Regions from separate parts of the Mesorhizobium sp. M6A.T.Ce.TU.016.01.1.1 genome, predicted to be linked through region 2. Evidence: predicted binding sites of a transcription regulator. Region 2 holds the regulator's gene; each other region holds the start of a gene.
What was found. Region 2 encodes PhoB, which activates phosphate uptake and scavenging genes when phosphate is short. Its sites were predicted from a motif close to TGTCATNNANCTGTCAT; they were not measured.
Positions count from the first base shown of each region.

Region 1: the regulator PhoB is predicted to act here: its motif matches at 3,425-3,441, upstream of phnC (phosphonate ABC transporter ATP-binding protein).
Region 3: the regulator PhoB is predicted to act here: its motif matches at 3,890-3,906, upstream of EOC94_RS10835 (ceramide glucosyltransferase).

Region 1 is NZ_RZTJ01000010.1:141,781-148,807, forward strand. Features, by position in the region: gene EOC94_RS19560 (alpha-D-ribose 1-methylphosphonate 5-phosphate C-P-lyase PhnJ) at 1-456, shown strand, start outside; gene phnK (phosphonate C-P lyase system protein PhnK) at 453-1,229, shown strand; gene phnL (phosphonate C-P lyase system protein PhnL) at 1,290-1,997, shown strand; gene EOC94_RS19575 (DapH/DapD/GlmU-related protein) at 1,994-2,608, shown strand; gene EOC94_RS19580 (DUF1868 domain-containing protein) at 2,684-3,388, shown strand; gene phnC (phosphonate ABC transporter ATP-binding protein) at 3,512-4,369, shown strand; gene phnD (phosphonate ABC transporter substrate-binding protein) at 4,516-5,424, shown strand; gene phnE (phosphonate ABC transporter, permease protein PhnE) at 5,498-6,472, shown strand; gene phnE (phosphonate ABC transporter, permease protein PhnE) at 6,477-7,027, shown strand, end outside.
Region 2 is NZ_RZTJ01000001.1:410,235-417,261, forward strand. Features, by position in the region: gene pstC (phosphate ABC transporter permease subunit PstC) at 1-850, shown strand, start outside; gene pstA (phosphate ABC transporter permease PstA) at 843-2,456, shown strand; gene pstB (phosphate ABC transporter ATP-binding protein PstB) at 2,469-3,284, shown strand; gene phoU (phosphate signaling complex protein PhoU) at 3,320-4,027, shown strand; gene phoB (phosphate regulon transcriptional regulator PhoB) at 4,044-4,733, shown strand; gene EOC94_RS02165 (ROK family protein) at 4,768-6,015, opposite strand; gene xylF (D-xylose ABC transporter substrate-binding protein) at 6,283-7,027, shown strand, end outside.
Region 3 is NZ_RZTJ01000004.1:439,692-446,718, reverse strand. Features, by position in the region: gene EOC94_RS10845 (2'-deoxycytidine 5'-triphosphate deaminase) at 43-1,137, opposite strand; SAM riboswitch at 1,262-1,339, shown strand; gene EOC94_RS10840 (O-succinylhomoserine sulfhydrylase) at 1,397-2,587, shown strand; gene EOC94_RS10835 (ceramide glucosyltransferase) at 2,636-3,790, opposite strand; gene apaG (Co2+/Mg2+ efflux protein ApaG) at 4,016-4,408, shown strand; gene EOC94_RS10825 (Hsp33 family molecular chaperone) at 4,557-5,591, opposite strand; gene argF (ornithine carbamoyltransferase) at 5,760-6,671, opposite strand; gene EOC94_RS10815 (aspartate aminotransferase family protein) at 6,689-7,027, opposite strand, start outside.

The DNA.
Region 1 (7,027 bases), on a different contig from region 2:
GAATACGGCCTCATGCATGTGAAGCTCTACGAGGACATTGCCAGGCACGGTCGCATCGCCACCACCTACGCCTATCCGGTCAAAGTCGAGGGCCGCTATGTGATGGACCCTTCGCCAACACCGAAATTCGACAATCCGAAGATGCATCGTTCGCCGGCTTTGCAGCTATTTGGCGCCGGCCGCGAAAAGCGCATCTATGCGCTGCCGCCTTTCACCGATGTGGTCAGCCTCGACTTCGAGGACCATCCGTTCGAGGTGCAGACCTTCGACCAGCCCTGCGCGTTGTGCGCGGCTGAGAACGTCTATCTCGACGAGGTCATCCTCGACGATCATGGCGGCCACATGTTCGTGTGCTCCGACACCGATCATTGCGAGAAGCGGCGCGAACAAGGCCATCGCGGCCGCCTTGCGCCTGAAACCCCTCTTGCCCTGGAAAAAACGGAGCCGGCGCAATGACCGACGAGCCGCTGCTGCGCGTTTCAGCGCTCTCCAAATTCTATGGCTCGCGCGTCGGATGCGAGAACGTCACCTTCGACCTGTGGCCGGGCGAGGTGCTGGCGGTGGTCGGCGAATCCGGTTCCGGCAAAACGACGCTGCTGAACTGCCTCTCGACCAGATTGTTGCCGAGCTCCGGCACCGCCAGCTACCGCATGCGCGACGGCCAGTTTCGCGAGCTCTACCGGATGAGCGAGGCCGAGCGCCGCTTCCTGATGCGCACCGACTGGGGCTTCGTCCACCAGAACCCCGCCGACGGACTGCGCATGACGGTGTCCGCCGGCGCCAATGTCGGCGAGCGGCTGATGGCGGTGGGCGACCGCCATTATGGAAAAATTCGCGCCACCGCAGTCGACTGGCTGTCGCGCGTCGAGATCGACGAGGACCGCATCGACGACGAACCGCGCGCCTTCTCCGGCGGCATGCGCCAGCGCCTGCAGATCGCCCGCAACCTGGTCACCGGGCCGCGGCTGGTGTTCATGGACGAGCCGACCGGCGGCCTCGACGTCTCGGTGCAGGCACGCCTGCTCGATTTGTTGCGCGGGCTGGTCACCGATCTTGGCCTCGCGGCCATCGTCGTCACCCACGACCTCGCGGTGGCGCGGCTTTTGTCGCAACGCATGATGGTGATGAAGGATGGCCGCGTCGTCGAAAGCGGCCTCACCGACCGCGTGCTCGACGATCCGCGCGCGCCTTATACGCAATTGCTGGTTTCCTCGATTTTGCAGGTTTGACGATGGCGCCAAGTCACCCCCCTCTGGCCTGCCAACGAACGACGATTGGAGCACCTTCTGATGGCAACCCCTCTCGTCGTCTCCGATGTCGCCAAGAGCTTCACCATGCATCTGCGCGACGGCATCAAACTGCCTGTCGTCGCCGGCGTCTCGTTCTCGATCAGGAGCGGTGAATGCGCAGTGCTCGGCGGCCCCTCTGGCGCCGGCAAGAGCTCGATCCTGAAGATGCTCTACGGCAACTACGCCGTCGACGCAGGCCAGATCATCGTCCAGCACGAGGATGGGCTCATCGATCTCGCAACGGCCAGCCCGCGCACCGTGCTTGCCGTGCGCCGGCTCACGATCGGCTATGTCAGTCAGTTCCTGCGCACCGTGCCGCGCGTCTCCGCCCTCGACGTTGTCGCCGAACCGCTGGTCGAGCGCGGCGCGGACCGTGAGGTCGCGCGCAATAAGGCGCGCGCCTTGCTGGCGCAGCTCAACCTGCCCGAAAAACTCTGGATGCTGCCGCCGGCGACCTTTTCCGGCGGCGAGCAGCAGCGCGTCAACATCGCGCGCGGCTTCATCACCGAGCACCCGATCCTGCTGCTCGACGAGCCGACCGCCTCGCTCGATGCCAGGAACCGCGACGTGGTGATTGCGCTGATCGCGGCCAAGAAGGCGGCTGGCGTCGCCCTGCTTGGCATCTTCCATGACCACGACGTGCGCGAGGCGGTAGCCGACCGCGTCATCGACGTGACCGCTTTTGCCGCCGGGAAAATCGCCGCATGACCAGAAAACTGTCGGAAGCGCCGCTTGTCCACGAGACGGCGGAAGTCGAGAACTCGACGCTTGGCCGCTGGACCGAGATCGCCGACCGCTGCCGGGTTTCGGAAAGCACGTTGGGCGACTATTCCTACATGATGCAGGACTGCGGCGTCTGGTGCGCGACGATCGGCAAATTTGCCAACATTGCCGCCAATGTGCGCATCAACGCCACCAACCACCCGACCTGGCGGCCGACGCTGCACCATTTCACCTACCGCGCCTCGGACTATTGGGACGACGCCGAGCACGAGAGCGAATTCTTCGCTCAGCGTCGCGCCAAGCGCGTCACCATCGGCCATGACACCTGGCTTGGCCACGGCTCGACCATCCTGCCCGGCGTCAACGTCGGCGATGGCGCGGCGGTCGGCGCCGGCGCCGTGGTGTCGAAGGACGTCGCGCCCTACACCATTGTCGGCGGCGTGCCGGCGAAACCGATCCGCGAACGCTTCGACCGCCGCACGGCGGAACGTTATCAGGCGCTCGCCTGGTGGGATTGGGACCATATCAGGCTGCGCGCCGCGCTCGACGATTTTCGCGCGCTTTCGGCGGAAGCGTTTCTGGAAAAGTACGGCTGACCACAGGACGAACCCGCCCGTTTCACACCTCTGACACATGACTCGGACAAAGGCGGTCTTTCCCTGGAGATCGCCATGCCCATCAAACCTTCGCTCGCCGGATTCTTTGCCGGCTCGAACCCGAACCCTCCCGTGCATCTCGGCACGCGCTACGACACGTCAGGCAATTTCCTGACCGAGCCCGGCAACACGGTCGTCTGCCATCTCGTCAGCGGCTCAGCTTCCGAAACGGCGGTCATCGAAGTGCGTGAGCGGATGCGCGTTATGCCCGATGCCGACAGGCTGGCCTTCACGCCGATCTCCAGCCTGCATATGACGCTGTTCCAGGGCATCATCGAATATCGCCGCCGGCTTCCCTACTGGCCTGAGGATGTGCCCCTCGACACAAGCATCGACGACATGACACGGCTCTATCTGGAGCGCCTGAATGGCGTCGGGGACCATGGCGCGTTTAAAGTCAGGGTTGTCGATGTCGTGCCGACCGGGCTTACCGTTACCGGCGTGTCGGACCAGGACGAGCGCATCATGCGCGCGTGGCGCGATGCCCTGTCGGTGCCGTTCGGATACCGGCATCCCGATCACGACAGCTACACTTTCCACATAACTTTCGCCTACCAGATCCGGCACCTCGACGACGAAAGGGCCTCGCAATGGCAACAGCTATTCGATGACTGCCTCTCGCTGCTCGCCCTTCAGGCTCCAGTGATCGAGCTGCGGCCTCCGGCATTTTGCAGCTTCAAGGACATGAAGTATTTCGAGGAGCTTCTTGTCCTGGGCTGACGGCGCGACGTCTCTGCCTGTGGGCAGTAACAAAACTGACATCAATCCGACACCGCAGGTTCATGCGGCTGCGCTAGCGAGGGTCAACGGACCTTCAACTGCGACTGGACTGGAACCTGCCCCATGTCAGCAACCTCAGCCACGCTTGAAATCCGCGGCGTCACCCGCCGGTTTGGCAAGAACACCGCCGTCAGCAATGTCGATATCTCGATCCCGCATGGTCAGATGGTCGGCATCATCGGCCGTTCCGGTGCCGGCAAGTCGACCCTTTTGCGCATGATCAACCGCCTCATCGATCCCAGCCAAGGGTCGATTTTCTTTGACGGCGCCGAAGTCTCCAGCCTGCGCGGCTCGCTGCTCAGGCGCTGGCAGCGCGACTGCGCCATGATCTTCCAGCAGTTCAACCTGGTGCCGCGTCTCGACGTGCTGACCAACGTCTTGCTCGGCCGGCTCAATCACCGCTCGACCGTTGTCAATCTGCTCGGTGTCTTTTCTCGCGAGGAACGGGCCGAGGCGATCGCGGCGCTCGAGCGTCTCGACATTGCCCGCACGGCGCTGCAGCCGGCCGGCACCTTGTCCGGCGGCCAGCAGCAGCGCGTTGCGATTGCCCGTGCCATGATGCAGCAGCCGAAGGTGATCCTTGCTGACGAGCCGATCGCCTCGCTCGACCCGCTCAACGCCAAGGTGGTTATGGATTCGCTGCAGGACATCAATCTGCGCGAGGGCATCACCGTCGTCACCAATCTGCACACGCTGGATACCGCGCGCACCTATTGCAACCGCATCATCGGCATGGCCGCCGGCAAGGTCGTGTTCGACGGCCCACCCGAAGACCTCAACCGCGAAGCCGTGCGCATGGTCTACGGCGCCGACAGCAATGGCGGCGAAATCTCCGAGGCCATCACCTCGACCAGCGTCACCATCAAGCAAAAAATCGCCGCATCCGCCGGACCGCTCGAGCCCGCATTTCCGGGCTACTAGTTCCATGATCCCGACAAGTGGATACCGGTATCCGGAAACGATCATGGACAAGCAAAAGAGCGCCTGGATCGCCGGCCCACGTCAAGGGCGCTGTCAAAATTCGAACGCTACCGGCGCGATGCCGGAACCAACAGGAGAGACGCGACATGTTTAGAAAGATGCTTTTCGGTGCTGTTTCCATCATCGCCATGGCGATGGGCGCGGTTCAGGCACAGGACCTGAAGGAATTCCGCGTCGGCATTCTGGGCGGCGAGAACGAAGCCGACCGTCTGCGCAACTACCAGTGCTTCGCCGACCACATCAAGGAAGTGCTGGGCGTCGAGAAAGTCTCGCTGTTCCCGGCCGCCGACTACGACGGCGTCATCCAGGGCCTGCTCGGCGGCACGCTTGACTATGCCGAGCTCGGCGCTTCCGCCTATGCCAAGATCTATCTCGAAAACAAGGACGCGGTTGAGCCTATCCTGACGACGGTCCAGACCGACGGTTCGACCGGCTATCATTCGGTCATGGTCGCCCGTGCCGATTCCGGCATCAAGACGCTCGCCGACATGAAGGGCAAGAAACTCGGTTTCGCCGATCCCGATTCGACTTCGGGTTACCTGATCCCGGTCACTTCACTGCCCAAGGACATCGGCATGGATGTGAAGAGCTACTTCGCGTCGACCGGTTTTGGTGGCGGCCATGAACAGCTCGTCCTCGAGGTCCTGAAGGGCACCTTCGATGCCGGCACCACCTGGGCTTCCGGCGTCGGCGACTTCAAGGACGGCTACAGCTCGGGCAATCTGCGCAAGATGGTCGACAAGGGCGTCCTCAAGATGGACGATCTTGTCGAATTGTGGCAGTCGCCGATGATCCCGAACGGCCCGCTGGTGCTGCGTGCGTCGATCGATGCCGGCGCCAAACAGAAGGTCACCGATTTCCTGACCAAGCTTCCGGAAACCGATCCAGCCTGTTTCTCGGCGATACAGGGCGGCGACTTCAAGGGCTATTCGCCGGTCACCCCGGAATTCTATCAGGCAATCATCGACGCCCGTAAGGCGAAGATCGGCTCGTAAGTAAACTGCCACAACGCCGCCGGGGCCATGTGCCGCCGGCGGCGTTGCCGCATCATGGGCCAGGGATCGATAAATGAGTGCGACCGACGTTTACCGTGCGCCTGCGCTTTCACCGGAGGGAGCCACTGTCGAGCGGCACTGGCGTGACCTCGCCGCCCGCCGGCGCCTTTACACGATCGGAGGCCTGGTTTTCCTGTTTCTCGCGCTCTCTGGCTCGCTCTGGTTCGCCAACGAAACCAACGCCGGAAAGTTCTTCGACCGCCTTCCATATATCGCCGACTTTTTCACGGAATTGAAGCCGCGCGACTGGTTCGATCCGGTGCGCGCGCTGTTCGACCTGCCGTCCCCCTACGACGATGGCAGCCTCAAGTTCGACTACCCCGAAGGCCGGGTCTACCTGACCCAAAGCATCTACGTTCCGGAATACTTCTACCGGATGATCGAGACGCTGAACATTGCCCTGTTTTCGACGCTGGTGGGCTCCACATTCGGTTTCCTGCTCTGCTTCCTGGCTGCGGGCAATATCACGGCCAGCCGCTGGCTCCGTTTCACCACGCGCCGCTTCCTTGAAATTGTCCGCGCCTTTCCGGAAATCGTCATCGCCGGCTTCTTTCTGGCGGTCTTCTCGCTAGGACCCATTCCGGCGATCCTCGCGGTCAGCATCCACACCGTCGGCGCACTCGGAAAAATGTTCTTCGAAGTGGTCGAGAATGCCGACATGAAGCCTGAAGAAGGTTTGCGAGCCGTTGGCGCCAACTGGGTCGAACGCGTGTGGTTCGGCATCGTGCCTCAGGTTCTGCCCAACTTCATGAGCTATTTCCTGCTCCGCTTCGAGATCAATGTGCGCGCTTCGACCATTCTCGGCGCCGTCGGCGCCGGCGGCATCGGCGAATCCCTGCGTCTTTCGATCAGCCGGGGCCATGAGGCCAAGACCATCGCCATCGTCTTCCTGCTGTTCTGCACGATTGTCGCCGTCGATCAGTTTTCGGCGTGGCTGAGACATCGTCTTGTCGGCCGGCAAGCGTTCGCATACGGGCGCGGAGAGTAATGCGATGAACGCCGACGCCATCAACGACATCGCCACTCGCCATCCGAATGCGTTCCGGCGATCCCTATGGAAGCGCTACGCCACCCCGCTCGGTATCGTTCTCTGCATCCTCTACACATTCTATTGCGCGTGGTTCTTCTCGATCGTCACCGTTCTCGAAAAAGCGAACTGGAACCTTGCCGGCGCGTATCTCGCCGACTGGGTGTCTTACGAAATCCGGCCTGACATCGAATTCAAAGACAACCATCTGACGATCGACTACTCCCGCTTTTCCAAGCTGGGATCCAATCCAAATCCCGACTGGGTGGCCAAGCAGATGGCGGTGATCGAGCGGCGGGTCGACGCAGCGCCAGCACCGGCGAGCGCGACCGGCAAGTCGTCGCAGGATTCGTTTATGGCGCCTGGCGCGCCGACCGCCGAGAATCCAGCCGTCCCGTCAGGCCAATCCGCTCCGGCTGTGCCTGAAACGGTGCGCGAAAACGCCGTCGTGGCCGCGACTGTCACTCTTGGCAATGGTCAGATCGCCATCGCGCCAGACCTTGTCACCGTGACGCG
Region 2 (7,027 bases):
TATCGTCTTGTCGCTCATCTTCGAATCCTTGCGGTTCTTCCAACAGGTGCCGCTCTATAAATTCCTGTTCGGCACACATTGGTCGCCGCAGAGCGCCTTCACCGGCGCCGGAGCGGAAGCCGGAGCGGTCAACCAGGACATTTTTGGCATGGTGCCGCTCTTTGCCGGCACGTTGCTCATCACCTTCATTGCCATGCTGGTAGCTGCGCCTATCGGGCTGATGGCTGCGATCTATCTTTCGGATTACGCCTCCAAAAGCGTCCGCGCGGTCGCAAAGCCGGTATTGGAAATCCTTGCTGGCATTCCGACCGTCGTCTACGGTTTCTTCGCTGCGCTGACGGTTGCGCCCTACTTCCGTGGTCTGGGCGAAAGCCTGGGTCTCAACGTTGCGTCAGAATCCGCGCTCGCCGCAGGCGTGGTCATGGGCATCATGATCATTCCCTTTGTTTCCTCGCTTTCCGACGATGTGATCAACGCCGTTCCGCAATCCCTGAGGGACGGTTCCGCCGGCCTCGGCGCGACCAAGTCTGAAACCATCCGCAAGGTGATCCTTCCGGCGGCCCTTCCGGGCATCGTTTCGGCGATGCTGCTCGCAGTCAGCCGCGCAATCGGTGAAACAATGATCGTGGTCATGGCCGCAGGGCTGGCGGCAAATCTCACGGCCAACCCGCTCGAAGCGGTCACAACAGTGACGGTGCAGATCGTGACGCTGCTTGTGGGCGATCAGGAATTCGACAGCGCCAAGACGCTTGCAGCCTTCGCGCTCGGCCTGGTGTTGTTCTGCATCACGCTTACCCTCAACATCGTCGCTTTGCGCGTCGTCCAGAAATACCGAGAGCAATATGACTGATGCGATCGCGTCATTCGGCGCCGGCAGACGGCCGGTCAGCATTCATACCGACGATGCCGCGAAGGCACGGCTGAAGGGCCGTTACCGCGCGGAAACGTGGTTCAAATGGCTTGGCGCCGCAGCCGTCGCGTTGGCCGGCTTGTTCCTTGTGCTGCTCTTGTCGACGATCGTCACGCAGGCGATCCCGGCGCTGCGGCAGAACTATCTGACGCTGCCGATCGATCTTTCGGCGGCCAAGGTAGACCCGGCGAAACTCGACGCCGTCAACTACGACGCCATCGCCCAGGAAGCGCTTACGGCAAAATTTCCGGATGTGACGAGCCGTCAGGACAAGCGCCTGCTGCGCGGACTGATTTCCACGGGCACAGGCGTGTTCCTGCGCAAAGATATCGCTGCTGATCCGGGGATGCTCGGAGGAACTGTGGACTATGCGGTTCCACTTGACGATTTTGCCGATCTTTATCTCAAGGGTTTGCTTGCCGACGTCGGTTCGGACGAAGCGATTTCGACAAGCGTCACGCCTTCGCAAACCAGCGGCGACATCGATCTGACCTTCGGCGACGATGCCATGCTGGCGCTGGCGCGCGGCCATGGCGCGACCGAGGGCGAAAACGGCATGCTCACGCTGACGAGCGGCGCGTCGTCGCTGCTGGTCGCGTTCAACGGCGGCACGGTCAAGCTGACCGCGCTGTCGCCTGGGGCCAACGGAACGGCGGTCGCAAAGGGCACGGTGATCGAGGCGCTGGACAGCACGGCGCCAGCCGCAAGCGGCCAGGCATTCCTGCGGGTCATCGACACGCCGGAAGCATCGCGAAAGATTTCGGACAAGGTGATCGTCTGGCTCGACACGCTGAAGAGCGCCGGCCTGATCGAAAGCCGGTTCAACTCGATCTTCTTCTTCACCGGCGCAAGCCGCGAGCCGGAACTGGCCGGTATCTGGGGCGCGGTCGTCGGATCGTTCCTGACCATGATCGTAACGCTCGCCATCGCCTTCCCGATCGGCGTTTCGGCGGCGATCTATCTTGAGGAATTTGCGCCCAAGAACCGGCTGACGACGATCATCGAAGTGAATATCAACAATCTGGCGGCGGTGCCTTCGATCGTCTTCGGCCTGCTTGGACTTGCCGTATTCCTGAATTTCTTCGGCCTGCCGCGCTCGGCCCCGGTGGTTGGCGGCATGGTGCTGGCGCTGATGACCCTGCCGATCATCATTATAGCCTCACGCGCTTCGCTGCGCGCCGTGCCACCGTCGATCCGCGAGGCCGCACTTGGCATCGGAGCGTCCAAGGTCCAGACCGTATTCCATCACGTCCTGCCGCTGGCGATGCCGGGTATCATGACCGGCACCATCCTCGGAATGGCGCATGCGCTGGGTGAAACCGCGCCGTTGCTGATGATCGGCATGGTCGCCTTCATCGTCGACATTCCCGGTGGCTTCACCGATCCCGCGACGATCCTGCCGGTGCAGATATTCATGTGGGCCGATTTTCCTGAAGCGGGGTTCCAGCAGAAGACTTCGGCGGCGATTTTGATTTTGCTGGTGTTTTTGGTCATCATGAATGCCATCGCGGTGATACTGCGCAGGCGCTTCGAGCGGCGCTGGTAAGGAGTAGAGGATATGAACATCATGACGGAAGCCAGCGTCGAGCAGAAACTGAGTAGCGGAACCAACGAGCCTTCGATCAAGATGAAGGGCGAAAAGGTCTCCGTTCATTACGGCGAGAAGCGAGCTCTGTTCGACGTGGATCTCGATGTCCGCGAGAACCAGGTGACGGCGTTGATCGGCCCATCGGGCTGCGGCAAGTCGACCTTTCTGCGTTGCTTGAACCGAATGAACGACACGATCGACATCGCGCGGGTAAGCGGCAAGATCACGCTCGACAACGAGGATGTCTACGACCCGAAAATCGATGTCGTCGAGCTGCGAGCTCGCGTCGGCATGGTGTTCCAGAAGCCGAACCCGTTTCCGAAGTCGATCTACGAAAACGTCGCCTACGGTCCGCGCATTCACGGTCTGGCCAGGAGCAAGGCGGAGTTGGACGGCATCGTCGAATCGAGCCTGAAGAAGGCCGGCCTGTTCAACGAGGTCAAGGATCGCCTGCTCGAGTCGGGCACTGGCCTTTCCGGTGGCCAGCAGCAGCGCCTGTGCATTGCGCGCGCCATCGCTGTGTCACCGGAAGTGATCCTGATGGACGAGCCGTGTTCTGCGCTCGATCCGATCGCCACCGCCCGTGTCGAGGAACTGATTGACGAACTGCGCCAGAACTACACGATCGTCATCGTCACCCATTCGATGCAGCAGGCAGCGCGCGTGTCGCAGCGCACGGCGATGTTCCATCTCGGCTATCTGGTCGAGGAGGGCGCGACCGACAAGATGTTCACCAACCCCGACGACAAGCGCACCCAGGACTACATCACCGGCCGGTTCGGCTAAGCGGTCCGGCGAATTTCGAGCACGAGGACAGTATCATGGGTGAACATACCGTCGCATCTTTCGACGAGGAACTGGAGCACATCGACAGGCTGATCCGCGACATGGACGAGCTTGCCGCCGCGATGGTCGCAGCCTCGATCCGCGCGTTGCTCGCGTCAGATAATGCGATGGCGCAGCGCGTCGTCTCGGATGACGCCATCATGGATGCGCGGCAGCGTGAACTCGACGACAGCGCGATCACGCTGATCGCCAAGCGGCAGCCGATGGCGCAAGATCTGCGCGCCGTGGTTGGCGCAATCCGGATGGCCGGCGATCTCGAGCGCATCGGCGACCTAGCCAAGAACATAGCCAAGCGGGTCAGCGCCGTCGGGCAGAGCGCCACGCCGCGTAATCTCTCGCACGGTATCGACGCGATGGCGGATCTCGTTCTCGAGCAGCTCCGCGGCGTGGTCGAGCACTATGTGTCGCGCAACGCCGGCGCGTTGAAAGAGCTGCGCGCCGCCGACGAGAAGATCGACGTGAAATACACGGCGGTTTTTCGCGAACTCCTGACCTACATGATGGAGGATCCGCGCAACATCACCGCCTGCACGCATCTTCTGTTCTGCGCCAAGAATCTCGAGCGTATCGGCGATCATGTCACCAACATCGCCGAGAACGCCTACTATGTCGTGACCGGGCAGCAATTGCCGGCGGATCGGCCGAAGCTCGACGAAACGACGATGCCGGCGTCGGCGACATGACAGGGGTAACCGGCCGATGATCGCGCCGCGCATCATGGTGGTGGAGGACGAAGAGCCGCTGGGCGTCCTCCTTCGCTACAATCTGGAATCCGAAGGCTATCAGGTCGAGGTGGTGACGCGCGGCGACGAGGCCGAAATCCGGCTTCAGGAAAACGTGCCCGATCTTCTGGTGCTCGACTGGATGGTGCCGGCGGTTTCGGGCATCGAGCTTTGCCGTCGCCTTCGGGTGCGTCCCGAAACCGAGCGGCTGCCGATCATCATGCTGACCGCGCGCGGCGAGGAAAGCGACCGGGTGCGCGGCCTCTCGACCGGGGCCGACGACTATCTGGTCAAGCCGTTCTCGACACCGGAATTCATGGCCAGGGTCAAGGCGCTGCTGCGCCGCGCCAAGCCCGAAGTGCTGTCCAGCGTGCTGAAGGTCGGTGACATCATGCTCGATCGCGAATCGCACAGGGTCTATCGCAAGAAGAGCGAGATCCGGCTCGGGCCGACCGAATTCCGGCTGCTCGAATTCATGATGCGGCACCCGGGTCGGGTGTTCTCGCGCAGCCAGTTGCTCGACAATGTCTGGGGCGAGACGATCTACATCGACGAGCGCACGGTGGACGTCCATGTCGGCCGGCTGCGCAAGGCGGTCAACAATGGCCGCATGCCCGATGTCATCCGCACCATCCGCGGCGCGGGCTATGCGATCAGGGAAGACTGAACAGACTGCCTAAATTCAAGCTGCGTTCTTCCATTCAGGCCACGTGCTTCCTGGCCGTGCCGGACTTCCCTTGCGCGCCCGGCGCGAAAATCTCCTGGTCGACGAAGCTCAGCGCTCGCATGGCGCAGCCTTCGCGGATCAGCGGCAGCTCGTTCGGCTCAGTGTCGAAGGAAATCGAACCCGAATGCTGACCGCCGGCGGTCTGAGCGATGGCCTCGCGCAGGGCCGGCTCGATCAGGTCGAAGGCGGCAGCGCTGGCGCCGACCATGGCGACCGGCGCCGGATCGATCAACGCGAACAGGCTGCCGAGCCCGAAGCCGAGCGCTTCGCCGGCCTTGCGGTAGGCTTCGCGCTCGGGTCCGTCCGTCTGGCGCGCCCGGGCCGCCAGTGCCCGCATCTCGGCGTCGCTGACATCGGCGACCGGCTCGGCGTTCTCGCTCAACTGCCTTGCATTGCGCCAGATGGCGTAGTTGCCGGCATAGGCCTCGACGCAGCCGCGCCGCCCGCAGCGGCAAAGCGCGCCGCCCGGCCGGTGGATCATGTGGCCGAATTCGCCGCCTGAGGAATGGGTGCCGGTGAACAGTTCGCCCTTCAGCACCAGCCCCATGCCGATGCCGTGGGAGAGCAGGATGGCGATGAAATCGTCGCGGTAGCGATCCGGGTCGCGCCAGCGCAGCGCCACGGCCATCATGTTGCAGTCGTTCTCCATGATGGCCGGGATGCCGAACTCACGTTCCAGAATGTCGGCGAAGGCAATGTTCGTCTGCGGCGTGATCGGCGACCACAACATGGCGCGCGCATGGGAATCGGTGATGCCCTGGATCGCCAGCGCGATGCGGGCGACGCTTTGGACATCGAGATCGGGATCTTCGAGCCGGCGCCGGACGATGGCGACACATTCGTCGATCAGCTCGTCGCGCGACATGGTCAGCGTGTCCAGCCGGCGCTGTTCCTCGGCGACCACTTGTCCGGCATAATCGATGACGGCGACCGAAAGGAAATTCAGCGACAACACGACGGCCAACACCGCTGCCGCTTCCGGATTGAGGCTAAGGCCGACCTGCGGCCGGCCGCGTTTCAGCGAAACGGTCTCGCTCGCTTTGCTCTCGGTCAGGATGCCTTCCTGGATGAGGTCGGAAGAGATCGCCGATATGGTCGAATGGCTGAGGCCGGTGGTCGCGGCGATCTCGGTTCGCGACGGCTGGCCTGCCCGGCGTACGGCCGAAATCACCATCGCCCGGTTGCGCCGACGCAAATCGTCATGACGGATTCCAACCGACATCCTTTGCTTCCTCCCTCTTGCCGCGGCCGCTCATGAACCGGAAGCCGTCGGTAGCGTCCGACAAATACTGGCAGAAGCAGAAGGCCCTGTCATTGTTTATTCCGGGGCTCGAAAAAAGTCGGCAGGGACATCAAAATCCATCAGAATTGATGTTGACAGCGCTTCGGCGTTGGACCAGTATTTTTTCGAGGCTCGAAAAAATAGAGCCTTTGTGCCGGCCTTCGGGCCAGTTTGGTCGCGCCGTATCGCGGCGCAGGGAGGACTATCATGAAGAGATTCGCAGCCGCCATCCTGGCGGGGGTCGCCATGTCGCTGACGCTCGCGTCGGTCGCACAGGCGAAGGACAAGGTCATTGGCGTTTCGTGGTCGAACTTCCAGGAAGAGCGCTGGAAGACCGACGAAGCCGCCATGAAGACAGCGATCGAGGCCGCCGGCGACAAGTATATTTCCGCCGATGCGCAGTCCAATCCCGGCAAGCAGCTGACCGATGTCGAGAGCCTGATCTCGCAGGGCGCCAACGCGCTCATCATCCTTGCGCAAGATGCGTCGGCCATCGGGCCGGCGGTGCAAAAGGCGCTGGACGAAGGCATTCCGGTCGTCGGCTATGACCGGTTGATCGAGAACAAGGACGTGTTCTATCTGACCTTCGACAACCAGGAAGTCGGCCGCATGCAGGCCCGCGAAGTGTTCAAGGTCGCGCCGGAAGGCAACTACGTCTTCATCAAGGGCTCGGGCGCCGATCCGAATGCCGATTTCCTGTTCGCCGGCTCCATGGAAGTGCTCAAGGATGCCATCGACAGCGGCAAGATCAAGAATGTCGGCGAGGCGTATACCGACGGCTGGCTTCCCGCCAACGCCCAGAAGAACATGGAACAGTTCCTGACCGCCAACGACAACAAGGTCGATGCGGTGGTTGCCGCCAATGACGGCACCGCCGGTGGCGTCGTCGCGGCGCTGACGGCGCAAGGCTTGGCCGGATCCGTCCCGGTGTCCGGCCAGGACGGCGACCATG
Region 3 (7,027 bases), on a different contig from region 2:
CGCGCAGGGTTCAGGCAAGCGCGGTCTGATCGTGATAGGCGATCAGCGCGCGGCGCGGAAATGCTTGGACAGTTTCAGGCCCTGTGCCTGATAGTTCGAGCCGAGATCTGTGCCGTAGAGCGACTGCGGCCGCTTCAGCATGTGCTCGTAGACCAGCCGTCCGACGATCTGACCGTGGTCGAGGATGAACGGCACTTCGTGGCTGCGCACTTCGAGCACCGCCCTGCTGCCGGTGCCGCCGGCCGCCGAATGGCCAAAGCCCGGATCGAAGAAACCGGCATAGTGGACACGGAATTCGCCGACCAGCGGATCGAAGGGCGTCATCTCGGCGGCGTAGAGCGGCGGCACATGCACCGCCTCCTGGCTGACGAGGATATAGAATTCGTCCGGATCGAGCACCAATTCGCCGGCACCGCTCTTGTAGAGCGGCTCCCAGAAGTCGACAACATCCTGTGCGGCGCGCTTGTCGACATCGACCAGGCCGGTGTGGTGCTTGCCGCGGTAACCGACCAGGCCATCCTTATCGCCATCGAGATCGATCGACAGCGCGATGCCGCCGCCGGAAATGTTCGGTGGCTCGGTGGCGACGAGCGTCTCGGCGCGGTGCAAGTCGTTGAGCTCGCTTTCAGACAAAAGCGCATTGCCGGTGCGGAACCTGATCTGCGACAGCCGCGAGCCGGTGCGGACGACGATCGGAAAGGTGCGCGGGCTGACTTCCAGATAGAGCGGGCCGTTGTAACCGGCAGCGATCTTGTCGAACTCGTGGCCGCGATCGGTCATCACGCGGGTGAAGATGTCGAGCCGTCCGGTCGAGCTCTTCGGGTTGGCCGAGGCCGAAATGTTTGCCGGAAGCGCCAGGCTCTCCAGCAGCGGCACGATATAGACGCAGCCCGTCTCCAGCACCGCGCCGTCGGCGAGATTGATTTCGTGCAGCTTCAGGCGGTCGAGTTTTTCGTCGACCCTATGGTTCGGGCCGGGCAGGAAGGAGGCGCGCACCCGCCAGGCCTTGTCGCCAAGCCTGAGGTCGAGACTGGCCGGCTGTATCTGGTCGGCATCGAGCGCGCGTAGCGACGTCAGCGCGCCCGACTGGAACAGCGCGGAAATATCCTGATCGGGAAGAATGCCTGTCTGCCGCAAAGTCTGGCTCCGCTCGAAGGCCGGGCAACGTATCGTTTGCCGCAGGTTCTTGCCGCGGAACCTGCTGGTACAAACCTCTTAATCATGCCGGCAATTGACGCAAGCGCGGCGCGGGTCTAAAGGGTCGTTATCCCGTGGTGATTTGGCCGGTCGGCTTGCAGCCACGTTAAACAAGTCGCTAAAGGACCGTCGGGCCGCAAGGCCGTATGGACCGGTTGCGACTTTCGCGACCGGTTTTTTTGTGTCTGGAACAAAAGTGATGACAAGCAAGAAGCGCAACTGGAAACCTCAGACAGCACTCGTGCATAGCGGGACCTTGCGTTCCGGCTTCGGCGAGACCTCCGAGGCGATGTACCTCACCCAGGGCTATGTCTACGACACCGCGCAGGCGGCGGAAGCGCGCTTCAAGGGCGAGGAACCGGGCTTCATCTATTCGCGCTATGCCAACCCGACGGTCGACATGTTCGAGAAGCGCATGTGCGCACTGGAAGGTGCCGAAGATGCACGCGCCACAGCATCCGGCATGGCGGCGGTCACCGCAGCACTTTTGTGCAGCGCCAAGGCCGGCGATCATATCGTGGCGGCGCGCGCGCTGTTTGGCTCCTGCCGCTGGGTGGTCGAGACGCTGGCGCCGAAATACGGCATCGAGGCGACGCTGGTCGACGGCACCGAAATCGCCAATTGGGAAAAGGCGGTCAGGCCGAACACCAAGCTGTTCTTTCTTGAAAGCCCAACCAATCCGACGCTGGAAGTCGTCGACATCGCAGCCGTTGCCTCGCTTGCCAATTCGATCGGCGCGCGGCTGATCGTCGACAATGTCTTTGCCACGCCGTTGCAGCAGAAGCCCTTGCAGCTCGGCGCCCATATCGTCGTCTATTCGGCGACCAAGCACATCGACGGCCAGGGCCGCTGCCTCGGCGGCGTCATCCTGTCGGACAAGAAGTGGATCGATGAGAACCTGCACGACTATTTCCGCCACACCGGTCCGAGCCTGTCGCCCTTCAACGCCTGGACGCTGCTGAAGGGCCTGGAAACGCTGCCGTTGCGCGTGCGCCAGCAGACGGAAAGTGCCGGCCGGATCGCAGATTTCCTTGCCGAGCGATCAGAGATTGCCCGTGTCATCTATCCGGGCCGCACCGACCACCCGCAGGCGGCGATCGTCAAAAAGCAGATGTCGGGCGGCTCGACGCTGATCTGCCTCGACGTCAAGGGCGGCAAGCAGGCGGCCTTCGCCTTCCAGAACGCGCTCGATATCGTGCTGATCTCCAACAATCTCGGCGACGCCAAGAGCCTGATCACTCACCCGGCGACGACGACGCACAAGAATCTGAGCGACGAGGCGCGCGCCGAACTCGGCATCGGGCCAGGCACGCTCAGGCTGTCTGTCGGCCTGGAGGACGCCGACGACCTGCTCGAAGACATCGAGCAGGCATTGAAAGCCGCCAGATAGGGATACGCACTGGAGCGGCTTTGCTCGCATCGTCAAAAGCAGGCGCTGTCAGGCGCCCGACGGGGTCTCTTCCAATTCCGCAGCGGCGCTGGTGTGGATGGTCATCGTGTTGCCGCGCCAGTCGACGGCACCGCTGAGCCAGCCTCGCGCCCAAATGGCGGGAAGCATCACGTCCCGCGCAACCATCGCCGGGATCATGCGCAGCGACAGGTGCCAGTCCTTAGCCGAGGCGAGAGCGCATTCCGGCAAATACGCGACTACCAGCACGGCGATGGCGGTTGCCGACAGGCTGAAGCCGGCGCTGGCCGCCGCAATCAGCGCAAGCGCCAGCGGCATCGCCGCGCCGATCAGTATCTCGGGCGCGAAGAACAGGGGGAAGGTGACGCGGCGCAGGCGTGCCCAGCGGGCCTGGCGCGACCAGATTTCGCCGAGAGTTCGCAAACCGAGCGGCTGCTCAAAGGGCGAGGCGACGAGATTGACGCGCAGTCCGAGCCCGTTGACCAGCTTGGTCGCGGCGGCGTCCTCGGCGATCTCGGCGGCAAGCGCACGGATGCCGCCATTGGCGTCGAGCATGGGCTTGTCCCACAACATGCTCTTGCCCTGGGCAAAACCGAGGCCGATCGCCTCGCCGGCATATTGCCAGCGCGCCTGTAGCGTGTTGAGGAATGCGCATTCGACCTCCGCCCAGAACCCGTCCGGCCGCGAGCCGATCGGCGTCGAGCAGACAAGGCCGGTGTCGGGCCGCCACGTCGCCATCAGATGCTGGACATAGTCCCTTGGCATCAGGACGTTGGAATCGGCAAGGATGACCCAGCGGTGGCGCGCGGCCTCCCAGCCCTTCACACAATTGTTGAGTTTCGGATTGCCGCTGATGCGGTCGTCGCCGACGAGCAGCCGGGCCGGCACGGCCGGAAAGCGGGCGATCGCATCGGTGATCGGCCTGACCACCGGGTCGTCGGCATGGGCGACGCAGAAGATGAGCTCATAGCGCGGCCAGTCGAGCGAGAAGACGCGCTCGAGCGTTTCCTCGGCAAACGGCTCGACGCCGCGCGACGGCACGACGATCGACACCGCAGGCGCCTTGCCGGCTGGCGGCGCGATCCTGCCAGGCCGCTTCAGCTTCAACGAAGCGAGCAGGATGCTGGCGAGATTGACAAGGAGCAGAGCTGTGGAAAGCAAGGCGGCTGTGACTGTCAGTTCCATCGATATCTGGTCACTCCAGAAAAACCGGCCGCATGGAAGCCGTTTTCAACAGTTCGACAGAATGCTGAGTCGCCCGGCCCTGCACACCATCATTGTCATGTGTCACTTAAATGACATTGTTCTTCGGCAGCTGCGCTCAAAGGAGTCGGACAACGCCAGAAAGCACCCGGTTGACCAAACCACGGAGAGCGTCGAAAGTTCCGTCTACATATTGTGGAGTAGTCTATGTACAGCGCCGTTACGCGCAACATCGAAGTACAGGTCAGGCCGTTCTATCTGGAGGATCGCTCCGATCCGTCGGAGAACCGCTATGTCTGGGGCTACCAGGTTACCATCGACAATCAGTCGGATGAATTCGTGCAGCTTCTGTCACGCTACTGGCACATCACCGACGGCACCGGCCGGGTCGAGGAAGTGCGCGGCGCCGGTGTTGTCGGCGACCAGCCCGAACTCAACCCCGGCGACAGTTATCAATATACATCCGGCTGCCCGCTCTCGACGCCGTCCGGCATCATGGTCGGCCACTACACGATGCGCAACAAGCGGGGCGAGACGTTTGATATCGCCATCCCCGCCTTTTCGCTCGACTTGCCGGGCACACGGCGGACGGTGAACTGAGAGAGAAAGCATCGGCCGTTCGCGCCGCCCCTCATCCGCCTGCCGGCACCCTCTCCCCGTAAAGGACGGGGAGAAGGGACAAGCTCCAGCGCCCCCTCTCCCCGTCCTTATGGGGAGAGGGTGAGGGGCAGCGCCAACGCTATCCACTTTACTGTGCCGAGCCGAACTCCGCCGGATCGAAGTCATATTGCTTCGAGCAGAATTCGCAGGCGACGTGAATGCCGCCATCCTCGGTGCTGTCCCTGATCTCGTCGGCGGAGAAGCCTTCGAGGATGCCGCGGATCTTCTCCTTGGAACATGAGCACTGGTCGGCGACCGGCACGCCGCCGAAGACATGGACGCCGTGCTCGTGGAACAGCCGGTAAAGCAAGCGCTCGGCGCCGATCGTCGGATCGATCAACTCCGTCGGCTCGATCGTTCCAAGCAACGCCAGCAGTTCCTGCCAGGAATTGTCGGCCGGATCGTGGATCTCCTCACGCGGATCGCCGTCGCCGCCCGGAAGGTCGGGCACGCGCATGCGTTCGGGCGATTGCGGCAGGAATTGCGCCAGAATGCCACCGGCACGCCATTGCTCGCGGGCACCGCCAACGCCGGGCGTCAACAGCTTGGCCACCGAGAGCCTGAGATCGGTCGGGATCTGCTCCGACTGACGGAAATAGGTGCGCGCGGCCTCCTCCAGCGTCTCGCCGTCGAGCTGGACGATGCCCTGATAGCGTTGCGTGTGGGCGCCCTGGTCGATGGTCAGGGCCAGGACACCGCTGCCGAGCAGCGTCTGCTGCGAGGTCTCGCCGGCAGACGTCAGCGCTTCCAGCCGGTCGGCATCAAAGCGCGCATAGGCGCGCAGAGCCTGCGGCGTGGAAAAATCCGCAACCAGCATGTCGACCGGCCCGTCGGTGCGGGTCTGCAGGATGAACTTGCCCTCGAATTTGAGCGAGGTGCCGAGCAGCACCGTCAGCACGCAGGCTTCCGCCAGCAGGCGGGCGACCGGCTCGGGATAGTCATGACGGCTGAGGATCGCGTCGAGCATCGGCCCGAGCTGGACGGTGCGGCCACGCACGTCGAGCGGGCCGACCTCGAAGGGCACGACATGATCGTCGCCGGCATAGCCGAACTCGCCGAGTTTGGGTTGATGTTCAGCCAATTGATGAGTTTCCAACATAACAAAGCTCCGGGGCGCGGCCATGCCGCCCTCCGGGGCGCATGCGTCGAAACGCGCTCGATTTGCGTGATGCGCCTGAGATAGGCACCACACATTGCCGGATCAAGGTGGGCCGGATCAAGGTGGGCCGGATCAAGGTGGGCCGGATCAAGGTGGGCCGGATCAAGGTGGCCCGGATCAAGGTGGCCCGGATCAAGCGCCGAGGCACCAGGCCAGAACCGCCTTCTGGGCGTGGAGCCGGTTCTCGGCCTCGTCGAACACCACCGAATGCGGCCCGTCGATGACCTCGTCGGTGACCTCCTCGCCGCGATGCGCCGGCAGGCAGTGCATGAACAATGCGTCGGGCTTTGCCTTCGCCATCAGCGCCGCGTTGACCTGATAGGGTGAGAAGACATTGTGGCCGCGGGCACGGTGCTCCTGGCCCATCGACACCCAGCAGTCGGTGACGACGCAGTCGGCCTCGTGGACCGCCTCCTCGGGCGAGCGGGTGAAATTCAACTTGCCGCCATGCGCCGTCGACCAGTCGACATGCTTCTGCGCCGGCTCGCTGCCTTCCGGCACGGCAACGTTGAGGTTGAAGCGGAACCGCGCCGAGGCTTCCAGAAGCGAATGCAGCACGTTGTTGCCGTCTCCGGTCCACGCGATGGTCTTGCCGGCGACCGGACCGCGATGTTCCTCGAAGGTCATGATGTCGGCCATCAGCTGGCAGGGATGGGTATCGTCGGTCAGCCCGTTGATGACGGGAACGGTGGCGTTCTCGGTCAGCTCCAGCAGCCGGTCATGCGATGTGGTGCGGATCATGATCGCATCGACATAGCGCGACAGCACCTTGGCCGTGTCGGCGATGGTTTCGGAGCGGCCGAGCTGCATCTCGGTGCCGGTCAGCATGATGGTCTCGCCGCCGAGCTGGCGCATGCCGACGTCGAAGGAGACGCGCGTGCGCGTCGACGGCTTGTCGAAGATCATCGCCAGCACCTTGCCTTCGAGCGGTTTCGTCCGCTCGCCGGCCTTGAGCCTTGCCTTTCGCACGACGGCATCGTCCAGCATGAAGCGCAGATCGCCCTCAGAAACGGCGGAAAGATCGGTGAAATGGCGAAGGCTCATTTGGGGTCTTTCGACTGTTACTTCGCGGCAGCCGCGGCGATGGCGTCGGCCAGGCCCCGGGCGCCGGCGCGGATGCGGTCGAGCGCCTCGTGGATCTCGGCATCGGTGACGGTGAGCGGCGGCAGCAGGCGAAGGACGTTGTCGCCGGCCGGAACCGCCAGCAGATGCTGGTCGCGCAACGCCATGTTCACCTTGGTGTTGGGTGCGGCGCATTTCAAGCCGAGCATCAGGCCGGTGCCTCTGATGTCTTCGATGATATCAGGAAATTCGTCGGCGACACTCGCCAGCCCCTGCTTCAGCAGCAACGCCTTGCGCTGGACATCCTCCAGGAAGCCGTCTTCCAGCACCACGTCGAG